2 regions of the Aliamphritea ceti genome follow, and region 2 is predicted to be linked to the other one. Evidence: predicted binding sites of a transcription regulator. Region 2 holds the regulator's gene; the other holds the start of a gene.
The links. Region 2 encodes sigma-54, which starts transcription at its own class of promoters, with help from an activator protein. Its sites were predicted from a motif close to TGGCACNNNNNTTGCTNT; they were not measured.
Positions count from the first base shown of each region.

Region 1 (7,617 bases), 2.0 Mb from region 2:
CAAACGACAGCATTTCATCTGCAGTCGAAATCACTTTAGAGTTCACTTCATAAGCACGCTGTGTCGTAATAAGGTTTACCAGTTCCTCAACAGCATTGACGTTTGAACCTTCAAGAGAACCTTGCAACAACGCACCGGTACCGCCTTCGCCCGGATTATTTAAAATAGGTGCGCCACTTGCATTGGTCTCCAAAAACATATTTTGACCAATGGCTTCCAGCCCCGCCGGATTAACAAAGTCCGCCAACTGTATCTGGCCAATATTTTGTGCCGCGGTATTACCTGCTGTAACGACTGTTACCTGTCCATCCTGACCTATAGTCAAAGTCTGAACTTCAGCAGGCAACGTTATGCCGGGTTGCAACACAAAACCTTCCGCTGTTACCAGTTCATTATCAGAATTAATTTGCCACTGACCATGACGTGTATAACCGGTGTCGCCCGTTGGCAAAGTGACCGGAAAAAAACCTCTTCTGCCATTGATCGCAACATCAAATGCATCTCCGGTATTCTCAATCGAACCTTCCTGAAACAGTTTTTGAGTACCAACAATCCGTACACCTGTTCCCAGCTGTAAGCCGGATGGCAACTGAGAACCTTCTGCAGATTCGGCACCTGGCTGACGCTGTGTCTGATACATCAAATCCTCAAACACGGCTCTGTCGCGCTTGAAACCAACAGTACTCACGTTTGCCAAGTTGTTCGAAATAACCCGCAATGCTGTATCCTGAGCAGACAAACCTGTTTTCGCTACAAATAACGCACTGTTCATTTTTTACCTCTCTGAGTAGCGTACAAACCGCTACTTTTTTATTCTTAGTCAGTAATGCTCGATAGTTAACGAACAATCACTTATTGAATACTATTACTGCATTTGCAATATACGTGCCGCTGCAGTGGAGTTTTCTTCTGCCGTCTTCATCATCTTCACCTGCATCTCGTACTGCCGTGACAAAGAAATTATCGACGTAAGCTCACCGACAGAATTAACGTTACTGGTTTCGAGAAAACCGGATACAACTTTGACATCATTTGCCGGCGGCAAAGGCACAGCATTGCCGGTATGCATAAAAGAATCCAAGCCTTTAAATAAAGTTCCGGGCTCAGGATTAACCACTTTTATCCGATCAACAATCGCCAGCGCTTCCGGCCCTTCACCTAATGGCTGAACTGTAATGGTTCCATCACCACCGATATCCAGTTTTTCAAAAGCAGGTAACGTGATAGGAATACCGCCATTCCCCATCACAGGGGCTCCTCCAGCGGTTACCAACTGATTTTGCGCATTAACCGTAAACTCACCCGAGCGGGTATAAGCTTCCTGACCATCCGCACCAATCACTGAAAACCAACCATCACCCTCGATAGCCACATCCAGATCCCGCCCTGTAGGCGTAAGTACTCCGGAACTAATGTCAGTCGCAGGGCGCTCGCTCATGGCATAAACCCTGGATGGCAAGCCATCGCCATATACAGGCATAGCTCTTGCCTGAGCCAAATCAGTTTTAAAGCCGGTAGTATTTACGTTGGCAAGATTGTTTGAGTGCGCATGCTGGGAGCGCATATTCTCGGTCGCCCCACTCATGGCCAGATACAGCACCTTATCCATTACTTACCTCTCTATGCATCAACACTAGCGGTGACAGATTGCCGCTTTTTACAATACATATAAAAAAGCAATTAGTGTGCCAACATAAGCAGAAATACCCAGCAGGTTAAGAACCGGCCGGGTATAAGGAAAATAAACAGAGTATTTAGATCTGAAGTATTGCCTGAGTAACGGTATTCAGCGTCTCTAAGGTCTTGGAGTTTGCCTGGAAGTTTCGCTGCGCTTCAATCAGCCGCACCAATTCACTGGAAAGATCCACATTCGATTGCTCTAAAGCCGCCGAACGTAAATTACCATTCAACCCGGTACCCGGTGGGTTCAAAATTGCATCGCCTGAAGTCAGGGTTGCAATCCACTCCGTATCACCTGAAGGCTGCAAGCCTGACTGATTTTCAAAGGTAGCAAATGCAACTACGCCCAGATTTTGCGTCTGTCCATTTGAGAAACTGGCGACCATTTCACCGGTTTCAGCGAATGTCACACCAATCAAATCCCCTTTGGTATAACCATCCTGTGTCGCTGCTTTTACAATAGACGCAGAGGCAAACTGAGTCGTATTTGTAATATCCAGGTCAATAACCGTAGTCGGATCAGCCGGGTCAGCACCCGTAATTGAAATACTTGGCGCAGTACCACCGATCGGTACATTCACACCGTTAACCGAACTAAGCAAACCATTGGTTGAGTTAAATGTCACCAATATAGGCCCGGTCTCTGAAGTACCGCCCGGCTCACCTGGATCTGGCGCTTTACCTATATCAAGAGTTTCTGTCCCGTTAAGGTAAGCATACATCCGGTAAACCCCTTCATAGGAGTTATCACCTGAATCAATGGTTGATATAGCCATTACTGGCTGAGTACCCGGAGTCGTGGTAGAACCATCACCAAAGTCCACTGCCAATATATCGTTCGGCACATCACCGGACTCTGGCTTATAAGTAACCACCAACTGGTTAGAAGCATTGAACGCAACGGATGCAACATCAGGATTAGCATCTAAGATTGCCGCCTGATTTGCAGCAATTTTTGAAGCAATTGTTTCCTGAGTATCCGCAGTATCTAACTGAATAGAAATACCACCGATTGTTATCGAAGGTGACGCATCCAAAGTCCCACTTGCAAAAGCAGCACTGTTAAATGCATACGTATGAGATTCGCTTGCTGCCAAGTTAGCCGATGTTATAGCAACATCCGTTATCAGGTTACCCGCACCATCACGCAACTGAATATCATCAACATCTGAAGCAGAAGCTTTAAAACGAATATCTAAAGACTCGCCATCTGCAGCAACTTGCACAGAACGCACACGAGTATCAGCATTTAGCAACGACTGAACTTCACTGCCAAAGTCGTTCATTGCGGTTGTTTCAGTAACAACACCGCCCGTCGCACCTGAAATACTGGTAGCAGGCGCAGACTCGGAATCATCGAACTGAAAATACACAACAGCTGAGTTAGCAGGATCATTAATTATATTGATTAAACGTGGCTGACCTGCTGGCAAGTTCGCATTGTAATCATCAATAATCGTTTGCGCTGATGTTTCTAACTGATCACCTAAGTCCGCATTCGTACCGGTAGTGGTGATACCCGTTAAGTTAACCGTGTAAGTACCAAGCGCAATATCCACACCCGTTACACCTGCACCAGAGCCAGTAATTGTCATTGCCTGAACCTGACCAGGAAAACGATAATCACCATCTACCAGCGTACCATCAGGATCTAGCCCAATACCGCTTCGTAACACATCCTTATCAATTGTCTGACCACTAATGACAACTGTACCACCCGCTACATTGGGAGGCGTTGCTCCAGAAAAGTTAAGCGTTTGCACTTCTCGAATAGGTGGTTGCTCAACCATATTGAACTTAATCGTATGCTCGTTACCAAGACTGTCAAACGTACGCACTGTAGTACTGTAAGAAAAGGTCGCTGGATTATCTCTGTTATAAGGCTGCGTCAAAACACCTGCATCTAAACGATCATCAACGTTAAAAGATAAATTAATATCTTCTGTCGCCTTTGGCGGACTCTCTTTCTGAGTCACTGCCAGATCACCAATCGGCAAGCGGTTACCATCACTATCCAACCCGTAACCCTGAAGCTTCTTACCTGACTTTGAAACAACAAATCCATCTTTATCCAGCTCAAATGCACCCGCTCGGGTATAACTCACACCTCCCTGGCCATCATCTAACTGGAAGAATCCAGATCCGTTAATTGCCAAATCCAGATTGTTATTTGTGAATTCAATGGTGCCCGCCTGAAAGTCCTGGGCGATATCCGTAACAATTACACCTGAACCGGCAACATTACTTGAACCCGCACCAACAACAGCCGTTGCATAAATATCACCAAACTCAGTCCGGGATGATTTGAAACCGATGGTGCTGGAGTTAGCAATGTTATTACCTGTCACATCCAGATCGGTTGTTGCTGCTTTTAAACCTGTAATCGCAGTATTAAAACCCGCCATGTTACTCTCCCGCCTTAACCAATCTGCTTGATGTCACTAAACGCAATAGATCCGGCGTCAGTATTCAATTTCATGCCAACACCGTTTTGCCCAAGGGTCACACTGTTGACGTTATACGACAGATAACTGTTAGCAACTTTATAGCCATCTGCGGTTGCTGCCTCAGCCACTACACGGTAATCCCCGGAAGCAGCATCACCGGCATTCCAGGCAAAATTAAGATCACCGGCATTCTTAGCGCCCAAATCCAGCGTTTCAATTTTCGCACCGTTACTGTCATAAATTGAAACACGTAGATTCGTTGTTGAGATCGGCAATTCAATAATGCCTTTCACATCTTTATTATCCGCAGTAATGGTTGCTACATCTGTTTTGGCATAAACGTTTTGCCCAACCATAGATGATGCCTGAAGCGCTGACTGACTAGACAGCAGCGAATTCGACAGGTTATTCATCGTTACATTCAGATTATTAATGCTCTCAACCTGACTCATGCTGGATATTTGTTGCATGAAATCGTTGGTTTCTGCCGGACTGGTAGGGTCCTGATTTTGCAACTGTGCGATCATCAGCTGCATGAACATATCACTGTCACTGGATGTCTGAGACGTCTGAGTCGACTGCGATTTATTCTGCGCATTAATCTGATCGTAGACACTAGATGTCGTTTGATTCGTATTAATAGTAGCCATAACTAATTACCTCTGAACTCTCACGTAGCCCGACACTATCAACCCTGACCCAAGGTCAGCGCCCGCTGCGTCATTTGCTTCGCAGTATTCATAATTTCAGCATTGATCTGAAATGAACGAGAAGCAGAAATCATATCTGCCATCTCTTCTACAACGTTTACGTTAGGATAAAAAACATATCCATCTTCGTTTGCCATTGGGTGATTCGGGTTGTATTCCTGACGCAACGGCGCATCACTCTCAACAATTCCCGCAACTTCAACCCCCTGACCAGCCTGCGTACCTAGCGGTACACCCGGCTGCATTTCATTTTGTCTTCCAAGCTCAAAAACAGCCTTTCGAGCACGATAAGTTTCACCATAACTACTGCTTACACTGTCCGCATTGGCCATGTTACTGGCAGTCGTATTCAGACGAACTGTCTGAGCACTCATTGCCGAACCGGCGATATCAAAAATATTAGACAATGACATAATTATTCACCCTTAATCGCGCTTTTTAATCCCTTGAATTTTTTATCAAGAAATTGAAATGAAGCCTGATAATCCAAAGCATTTTCTGTATAGCGCGCCATCTCAGTCTGAACATCGACAGTATTACCATCAATACTTGGCTGGCTCGGAATGCGATACATCATCTCAGCGGCAAAATCCGGATTAACCAGGCCTTCGCTATGCCCGCTCTTGGTTTTTGCCAACTCCAGCTGTCCCATCTGCATTTGCGACTCTTTACCCTGCAGAATAGCTTTGAAGTCCATATCGCGCGCTTTGAAATTCGGGGTATCTGCATTTGCAATATTGTTTGCCAACACTTCTGCACGCTGACTACGTACGTAGACTGCTTGCTCATGTATTCCCAGTGCTGATTCAAAACTTATTGCCACGCCGACACTCCTTTTTTATTAACTGACCACTTAAAAGCAATTCAAATGCCAACTATACAAAACGCAACAAAAACAATAAGTTAATATTAACCCAGAAGTACAAAGCGGCAATTAAATCGCCTTATATCCAGAAAGGCGGCAACCCCTGACAGTTGAGCGGCAAGCAAGCGGCAATTCCCTCCTCCTAATGCCCCTGCTTTCCCACAAATGCAGGCATTCCTCATAATCAAGACACAAAAAAACCCCGAATAACCTAGTTATTCAGGGTTTAAAGTAACAAATGAAAATCTGTTAAATGGCTTTGTAAATAATTCCTGGTCGACAATGAATCATTTCATAGCAATCACTCAGTCCCGATAAAGACTCAGAAGCGCCTAAAAACAAATAGCCACCTTTCTTTAAAGACTTATGCATCTTTCTTAAGATTTCTAACTTTAACTCTGTAGAGAAATAAATAAGTACATTACGGCAAAAGATAATATCAAGCTGACCTATGGTGCTATATGAACCTAAAAGATTCAGCTCACGGAAGTTAATTCTCCGCTTAAGCTCAGGCTTAATTGTCCAGATATCATCCCCTTTAGGTGCGAAAAATCGATTCAACCGCTCCTGAGACAAACCTCTACCTAAAGCCAACCGCTCGTAATCACCTGTTTTAGCTTGCTGAAGCACCCGTGTGCAAATATCAGTAGCAACTATTTCTTCACCACTAAAACTGCCTTTCCCGGACTGTTTAAACTCTTCAATCGACATGCTTATTGAATAAGGCTCCTGACCGGTAGAACACGCCGCTGACCAGATACGCAAGCGCTGCCTGCCACCAGCAGCCAACTCAGGCAACACCTGATTATTCAATATTGCATAAGGATGTATATCACGGAACCATAACGTCTCATTCGTCGTCATGGCATTAATAACCTGCTCGTTTAAAGCCCGGCTACCCGGCCGTTTCAACTGCTCGACCAAGGTAGCGAGAGTGGCGATACCACGCTCCTTCATCAGGCGCCCTAAGCGGCTTTCAACAAGATACAGCTTATGCCTGGCTAGCAGAATACCGCAGGCATTTTCCAGATAATCACAAAACTGGGTAAATTCCTGATCCGTAATCTTTAACTTAGAAGTATCCAGAACCTTTACTCCACCACCTATTAAAGGCCGGACTCAACCGCCTTCATACGATCTACAACTGCAGTTGCCAATTCATCAGCATCGAACTTGCCAATAAATGCATCAGCTCCCACCTTTTTAATCATGGACAGATTAAACCGACCACTTAAAGAACTGTGCAACACAACATGTAACTTACGCAAGCCTTCATTTTCACGGATACGGTTAACCAGGGTATAACCATCCATTTCAGGCATTTCGATATCCGACACTATCATCAGGAATAACGAAGGCACATCAACACCCTTATCAACCAACTGCTCTAATAATGTTAATGCTGCTTTACCGTTCTTAGCTGTCGTAACTTTAATGCTCATGCCTTCAAATACCTGTTGCACCTGCTTCAATGCAATATTTGAATCGTCCACGACCATCACGTGATATTCCTTCGCGTGATTTTTAACTTCCTCAGTAGCTATATCTTCACTCACAGCAGTATTGGTAGGAATCAAATCCGCCAAGATCTGTTCAACATCCAGAATTTCGATCAGGTTACCATCATGTTCAAGTACAGCAGTCAGATAATTCTGACCAACCAATTCAACTGGAGGTGGAGTAACGTTATCCCAATGCGTTGCCAAAATCCGGTCAACCCGTCGCACAAGAAACGATAAAGTACGGCGACTATATTCAGTAACAACAAGAAAGCAGCTGCGGCGCTCATCCGGACTAACAGGCTCTTCCCCTATAGCCTCGGACAAATCTATAACAGGAATAGTCTCACCACGGATATGAGCCATGCCTTTTAAGGACGTTGTTTGTTTAGGAATTCCCGTCAAATCCGGGCACG
Region 1 covers NZ_AP025282.1:4,573,764-4,581,380, forward strand. Annotated here, with positions in the region: gene flgG (flagellar basal-body rod protein FlgG) at 1-772, opposite strand, end outside; gene flgF (flagellar basal-body rod protein FlgF) at 866-1,609, opposite strand; gene OCU49_RS20675 (flagellar hook-basal body complex protein) at 1,755-4,085, opposite strand; gene OCU49_RS20680 (flagellar hook capping FlgD N-terminal domain-containing protein) at 4,100-4,777, opposite strand; gene flgC (flagellar basal body rod protein FlgC) at 4,816-5,250, opposite strand; gene flgB (flagellar basal body rod protein FlgB) at 5,253-5,660, opposite strand; gene OCU49_RS20695 (CheR family methyltransferase) at 5,952-6,809, opposite strand; gene OCU49_RS20700 (chemotaxis protein) at 6,809-7,617, opposite strand, start outside.
Region 1: flgF (flagellar basal-body rod protein FlgF) is a predicted target of sigma-54. The motif match lies at 1,674-1,691, and genes of this name have one in related genera.

Region 2 (7,617 bases):
ACTGCCAACAGTGTCTTTGGGGCGTCCTGGCTAGGTTTTTCCGGTGGTCGGGTTATCAGTTGTGGTAACAGCTGTGCTGGCAAGTTATCGATGCAATAAAAGCCAATGTCTTCCAGGGCCTGGAGGGCTGTGCTTTTGCCAGACCCTGAGCGGCCGCTTATCACCACAAGTTTCATATCAGTTATCAACCTTGTAATGAGTTGCGATTTCTAGCAGTGCTTCAGCTGAAGGTGCGTTGCGCAGTTGCTGGCGAAATTCTGCCTGACTGAATAATTCGGCCAGGTTACCTAGCGTCTGCAGATGCTTATCACAGGCGTCTGCCGGTACTAGCAGGACGAATAGTAAATCAACCGGAGCGCCGTCAATTGCATCAAAGTCGATGGGTTTGGCCAGCTGAACAAGACAGCCTACGACCTGGCTATAGTTATCCAGTCTGCAATGAGGTATTGCAACACCTTCTCCAATACCTGTACTTCCGAGGCGTTCGCGACCAATCAGGCCTGAGAAAATGTCTTCTTCCTCAAGATCGTCCAGTTGCTGAGAGATAGTTTGACTGATGAGTTCTAGGGTGCGTTTTTTACTGCCGCCCTCAAGAGCGTGGAGCACTCTTGAGGGGCTGAGTAGATCTTTGATTAACATATGGTTTCAGAAACGTTGCTATTTGTGATTCTTAAGTTTTTCTTTATGTTTGATAACCTGTCGATCGAGCTTGTCAATCAGGCCATCAATTGCTGCATACATGTCATCGTGTTCGTGTGTCGCGAACAGTTGGCCACCGGCTACGTGAACATCACCTTCAGCCTTCTGCCGGCTCTTTTCTATGCTCAGAGTTACCTGAGCATTGGTGATGTTGTCAAAGTGACGTTCCAGCTTACTGAATTTGCTGTGCACATAGTTGCTCAGTGAATCTGTCAGTTCAACATGGTGACCAGAAATATTGATTTGCATGGCAATCTCCTTGTTAGTGCATTACGGACATAATCCGTAATTTCATTAAACCAGACGCTTTCGCTCATTTGAAGGTGGAATGTTCAAAGACTCGCGATATTTAGCAATGGTTCGTCGGGCGACTTTAATTCCCTGCTCATCCAGCAGTTGAGTAATCTTATTGTCACTCAGTGGTTTTGCAGGGCTTTCAGCTGCAACCAGTTTTTTAATCAGTGCACGTATTGCAGTAGAAGAACAGGTTCCACCGCCGTCGGTACTGACGTGACTGGAGAAAAAATATTTTAGTTCGAAAATACCCCTTGGGGTATGCATGTACTTTTGGGTTGTAACTCTGGAAATGGTTGATTCATGCATATCGACAGCTTCGGCAATATCGTGCAGTACCATTGGTCGCATGGCTTCTTCGCCTTCTTCCAGGAAGTCTTGCTGACGGGCAACAATTTCCCGGGTTACTTTGAGTAAAGTTTCATTACGGCTGAGAATGCTTTTTATAAACCAGCGGGCTTCCTGTAAATGACTTTTCAGATAGGTATTATCCGGGCTGTTATCTGCGCGCTTAATTAAATCTGCATAGCTGTCGTTTATGCGCAGGCGGGGGGATGCTTCCGGACTTAGCCGGACTTGCCATATACCTTTATCTTGGCTGACGAATACATCAGGAATTACATACTCTGAATGTGTAGTTGTAATGCTGGCGCCAGGTTTTGGATTAAGTGTCTGGATCAGAGCAACTACTGCCTGTAACTGAGGTTCTTTCAGGCGGGTTTTACGCATTAATAATTTGTAGTCATGATTGCCAAGGATGGGCAGGTATTGGCTGACAACTTTGCGTGTTTCTTTGAGGTAAGCAGTGTCTGCCGGCAGCTGATTAAGTTGCAGCATCAGGCATTCACTCAAGTCTCGGGCAGCAACGCCTGGTGGATCAAATTGCTGTACTCGGCGAAGTACTGCTTCAATTTCATCCAATTCAGTTTCTTGTAAGAACTGGTCGTCCTGACTTATAAAGTGCTCGTGGATCGCTTCCAGTTCGATACTCAGGTAGCCATCAGGGGTAATACCATCAATGATATTCGTCGCGATTAACTGATCCAGTTCGCTCATTGGCGTAAGGTTAAGCTGCCAATTTAGATGATCCTGAAGGGTTTCAACGGCTGTGTCGTTAGCTTCAAAGTTGCTGTCACTGAAGTCGTTATTGCTGGTGGAGCTGCTGGGAGTCGCCGTCTGAAAGGTGTCTTCCCACTGGCTGTCAGTTGCCAGTTCGTCTGGAATGTCTTCGCTCCAGTCGCTGTCCGCGACATGGGTTTCTTCAGGCTCAGCGCTAACTGTTTCGGTCGTTTCCTGCTTGGCAGGGGAGTCAGCATCGTGCTCCGTTTTTGCTTCATTGCTTTCGGACGAATCTTCCTCGCCAACTTCCAGCATTGGATTTGAGTCGAGAGCTTCCTGGATTTCCTGTTGCAAATCAAGCGTTGACAGTTGTAACAGCCGAATCGCCTGCTGCAATTGCGGGGTCATCGTAAGGTGCTGGCCAATCTTCAGTTGTAACGCTTGTTTCATATAACTGCTTGTACCTGTCAGATAAAGAAGGGGTGAAAACTACAGACGGAACTGCTCGCCAAGATATGCCTGCTTCACTTGCTGATTACTCAGTATATCTTCTGGTGCGCCAGCGGCAAGGATATATCCTTCACTGACGATATATGCCTGTTCACAAATGTCTAAAGTTTCGCGAACATTGTGGTCAGTAATCAGAATACCAATGTTTTTACTTTGCAGGTGTTTGATTGTTGCTTTTATATCTGTAACTGAAATAGGGTCTACGCCAGCGAAAGGTTCATCCAGCAGGATAAAGCTAGGTTCGGTTGCCAGCGCACGGGCAATTTCAACCCGCCGACGTTCACCGCCTGACAGGCTCATACCTAGGCTATCAGCCAGATGTGTTACGTGAAACTCTTCCAGTAACTCTGAAAGTTTTTCTTCGCGTTGCTGTTTGTTAAGTTCAGGGCGGGTCTCGAGAATCGCCATAATATTATTGCGAACGCTCAGCTTCCGAAAAATGGATGCTTCCTGAGGAAGGTAGCCAATGCCTTTTCGGGCACGATTATGCATAGCTTGTCTGGTGAGGTCCTGACCATCGAGCTGGATAGTGCCCTTGTCAGCATCTACTAAACCGACAATCATATAGAAACAGGTAGTTTTACCTGCGCCGTTAGGGCCAAGTAACCCAACAATCTGGCCACGTTCAATGTGCAGGGAGACATCTTTTACAACTGACCGGCCTTTGTAACTCTTGGCCAGGTTAAGAGCTTCTAAGCTACTCATTAATTAGTGTCGCTCTGAGTTGCTTTAGGCTGAATCACCATAATTACCCGTTCGTTTGAGGATTTATTGTCGCTGAAGGCTTCGATGGTACTTTTTTTCATATCGTATACGATACGGTCTCCGGTAAAAACGTCGCCACCCTGAGTGACTTTAGCTTTGCCGGTGATAACCAGTACTTCTGCAAGCGTATCGTAATCCAGCTTACTGCCATAGGCATGGGTCAGAGGGTCTTGTTTATTGGGCTTTTGTTCATAGTGAGCGGGTGAGCCAAGGGCTTTAATATTTGTAACCCCACCGTTAGCCTGTTTTAACTCGACAGTACTTCCTTCAATTTTTAGAGTGCCCTGTTGAACGTTGACTGCGCCTTTGTAGACAGTTATCCCTGTTAGTTCATTCATGTTGGCGTTGTCGGCAGCTATATGAATGGGTTGGGATTTATCTTCAGGTAGCGCTGTAGCCAGGCTGGAAAACAGAGCTGAAAGTAGAATGAAAGGTGTTGCAATACGGCTAATTGACATAGTGAAGCCCTTTTACTTGGGATTGCAATTCGACAGTGTTGACGTTGAAATCAGCTTGCATGCCAACGCCTGTAGTTCGGCCTGACTGGTCAGATATTGTGACTTTTGAAGCTGTTTTCGCAAGTTTTTTTTCAGTGAAGACAGTCAGAACCTCGGTATTAATCGTCTGCTGTTTTTCAGGCTGTTGATGATCTCTGATGATCACATTGCCGATAAATTCAATCTGCTTGCTCTGATCTGGAATTTCGCCCTGATTACTATTAACTGAATTAGTAAGCTTACCCAGTTCGAAAAAGTGTATTTCAGGTTTTAATAATTCCAGACGTTGTTTTGCTGGCAGGTGTTCAATGAATTCTGAGGTAAGTGACTGAGTCTTGAATCCATCGGAACTGAAATCTTTGCTGTGGCTTTGCTTGATAAAATAGTCTGCTTGCGGGTGAGCAGGCTTGTTATCAGCATTTTTTGGTTTCTGCCCTGGGTCTTGCCAACCCAGGTAGAAAACACTGACGCCTACAATAAGTATCGCAATGAGTAAGCGTAGTCGGGACCGTGACATCACAGATATTCTGCCCAGATTGCATCAAGTTTCTGCTGCGCTGCAAGAATCGTTTCGCAGAACTCTCTGCCTGCGCCTTGTCCGGCCAGACGGGTTGTGCACCAGTCTGCATGCTGACGCACAAAGTCATGGCCGCCATTAACCGTTGCACCAAAAACCACCGCACGAATAGCGGCCAGGTCTGGCAGGTCATCGCCGATATATGCTGTGTTGTCAGGGGTAAAACCAGTATCTGACCAAAGTTCTTTCAGAGCTGTTAATTTATCTTCGCGTCCCTGATACAGGTAATGGATACCTAAGGAATTAGCGCGTTTTTCAACCTGGGGAGAGCTTCGGCCAGTTATAATGGCTGTTTTGATGCCTGCTTGCTGCAGCATCTTGATACCAAGTCCGTCCAGAGTATTGAAATTTTTAATTTCGCTGCCGTCCGGGAGAAAGTTTAATTTTCCGTCTGTGAGAACACCGTCGACATCAAATACCGCAAGCCGAACATTTTGCATATTTTGGATAAGTTGTTCAGAAATGTTTGCCAGCATCAGATAACTCCAGCCTGTAACATGTCGTGCATGTTAAGAGCGCCTACCGGCGTTCCTTGTTCATTCAGTACAATTAATGCGTTAATCTTATGTGTTTGCATAATTTGTAATGCTTCAGCGGCAAGCATTTCGGCTTCTGCTGTGGTGCATTCACGGGTCATGACCTGGCTGATTGGAGTGTTCTTCAGGTCAATATTTTGATCCAGAGTTCGGCGCAGGTCACCATCGGTAAATATACCGGCAAGTTTGCCGTCTGCACTTTGAATACCTGTCATACCTAAGCGTTTGCGGGTTACTTCAATTAAAGCATTATCCAGTGAAGTATCAGGGCTGACCATAGGTATTTCGTCACCGCTGTGCATAATATCTGCAACCTTCAGCAGCAGGCGACGTCCCAGGCTTCCTCCGGGATGAGAAAATGCAAAGTCTTCTGCACTGAATCCGCGGGCTTCTAAAAGAGCAATAGCTAATGCGTCTCCAATAACAAGTGCCGCTGTGGTGCTGGATGTAGGTGCTAATCCAAGCGGACAGGCTTCTTCGGTAACGGCAACATTTAAATTAGCGTTGGCGAAACGTGAAAGTGTTGATTCAGGGTTACCAGTTATACTGATCAGAGGGGCATTCATACGTTTGATCAGTGGTAGAAGTGCAGTGACTTCACTGGTTTCTCCGGAATTAGATAATGCAATTATCAGGTCGTCCGGAGTGATCATTCCTAAATCACCGTGACTGGCTTCACCTGGGTGTACAAAAAAAGCCGGTGTGCCAGTAGATGCCAGCGTTGCTGCGATTTTCTTACCGATATGGCCTGATTTACCCATCCCGGTAACAATAACTCTGCCGCTACAGTTGAGTACGAGTTGGCAGGCGTTATCAAAGTCGCCGTCTAAATGCTTTTCCAGATCGGCAATTGCCGCCTGTTCAATGTTGATCGTTCGGCGCGCTGAAGCTAGAAAATTAAATGTTTTACTCATTACTTAAACGCTCATTTGGTATAACACACCTAAATATGTAGCATAGCCAACCAGTAGCAATGCGCCTTCCGGACGGCTGATACGCGGTGGCTTCTGCCACAGAGCTAAGACCAGCAGCAAGGCGGTAAGGCTAAGCGTAACGCCATAGTCTCGCCATATTACGACCGCATCAAATGTAATTGGTGCCAGAAAACCTGGTACAGCCATAACTGCTGCAATATTAAAAATATTTGAACCAACAATATTACCGATAGCTATATCTGTATGACCTTTAAGGGCGCTGGCAACAGAGGCTGCAAGTTCAGGCAGGCTGGTGCCAATTGCAACAATTGTCAGACCAATAACCAGATCACTCACGCCTAATGATACAGCGATTTCTGTAGCACCCCATACCAGTGCCCGTGAGCTGGCTGCAAGCAATGCTAACCCTAGTATCAGCCAAAATAATGCCTTAGATGTTGCCATGTCAGGCAGTTCTTCATCTTCACTGGCGAGCTCGTCATTCTCTGCAGATTTTTGAAAGCGCGCGAACATGAACAGGCTGAATATAAGTGCTGCGACAAGAATTAATGCATCTGTTAACCCCAGGTACTGATCGAATAAAACCAATCCGGCTAGCAGCGTAATACCCAGAAGTAGAGGGATTTCGCGTTTTAGTACGCCTGATTTAACAGGGAGCTGAGTGATGAGTGCTGTGACTCCAAGTACTAATCCGATATTTGCAATATTTGACCCGAGTGCGTTACCTATTGCCAGCCCCCCGGCTCCGGTGGTTGAAGCCATAGCTGATACCAGAATCTCAGGTGCAGAAGTGCCGAATGAAACAACGGTCAGACCGATTAGCATAGGCGACATGCCGAAGTTTTTTGCGGTTGCCGCTGCACCGTCTACAAAGCGGTCAGCACTCCAGACCAGTACGACAAAACCGGCGAGTAAAGCAAGAATAGGGAAAAGCATCTGTTATAGGGACTCGAACATGAAAATGGATGAGCCGCATATTTAATGAAGAATCGGGCGGATGTGCAAGGCCTGTGTAGCTGAAGACTGATTTTATTAGTTTTTCAGGGAGTTTTTTTTGATGGTAGGGCGAGTGCTCTGGTATAGTGCGCGCTATTCGTTGCTATGCTGATGTGATTGCGGCTTTTAAGCTAAGAGTCAGGGAATATCGGACGGTTTGCGTGTATCACCTATTGCAGGGATCTTGCCTTGTACCTGTCTTTTTATATGCCTGAGTATCTGTTTAAACCACTGGCCAAACTTCAGTGGAAAATTGCAGTCCATAAACTTACTGCAACTTTAGCAGTCTCAGATTAGCCACAGCATTAACCCCGGGTTTACTTATCAGGGATTAATGTCTTGTAAATGAGGCTGCGGAAGTCAGAGTAGAGTTCTGAATTATAATTTGCTGAAGAAACACCACAGGAAGCTTAAGAGTTTAAGATGGATTATCTTGACGACAGTATTATTGATATTAAACAGCTGAGCTTTGCCCGTGGTGAGCGGGCAATCTTTGATAATGTTGATATCCGTATTCCCCGGGGAAAAATTACAGCTGTAATGGGGCCCAGTGGTACAGGTAAAACTACTCTGCTGCGCTTAATCGGTGGTCAGCTTAAGCCTGATCAGGGGCAGATTCTGCTTGAAGAAGACGATATACCTAAGCTTTCCCGCAAAGAGCTTTTTAAGGTGCGGGAAAAAATGGGCATGCTGTTTCAGAGCGGTGCACTTTTTACTGATATGAGTGTCTTTGAAAATGTCGCTTTCCC
Region 2 covers NZ_AP025282.1:1,357,069-1,364,685, forward strand. Annotated here, with positions in the region: gene rapZ (RNase adapter RapZ) at 1-176, opposite strand, end outside; gene ptsN (PTS IIA-like nitrogen regulatory protein PtsN) at 178-639, opposite strand; gene hpf (ribosome hibernation-promoting factor, HPF/YfiA family) at 658-948, opposite strand; gene OCU49_RS06205 (RNA polymerase factor sigma-54) at 994-2,502, opposite strand; gene lptB (LPS export ABC transporter ATP-binding protein) at 2,542-3,267, opposite strand; gene lptA (lipopolysaccharide transport periplasmic protein LptA) at 3,267-3,785, opposite strand; gene lptC (LPS export ABC transporter periplasmic protein LptC) at 3,775-4,341, opposite strand; gene OCU49_RS06225 (KdsC family phosphatase) at 4,341-4,877, opposite strand; gene OCU49_RS06230 (KpsF/GutQ family sugar-phosphate isomerase) at 4,877-5,851, opposite strand; gene OCU49_RS06235 (calcium/sodium antiporter) at 5,855-6,808, opposite strand; gene OCU49_RS06240 (ATP-binding cassette domain-containing protein) at 7,292-7,617, shown strand, end outside.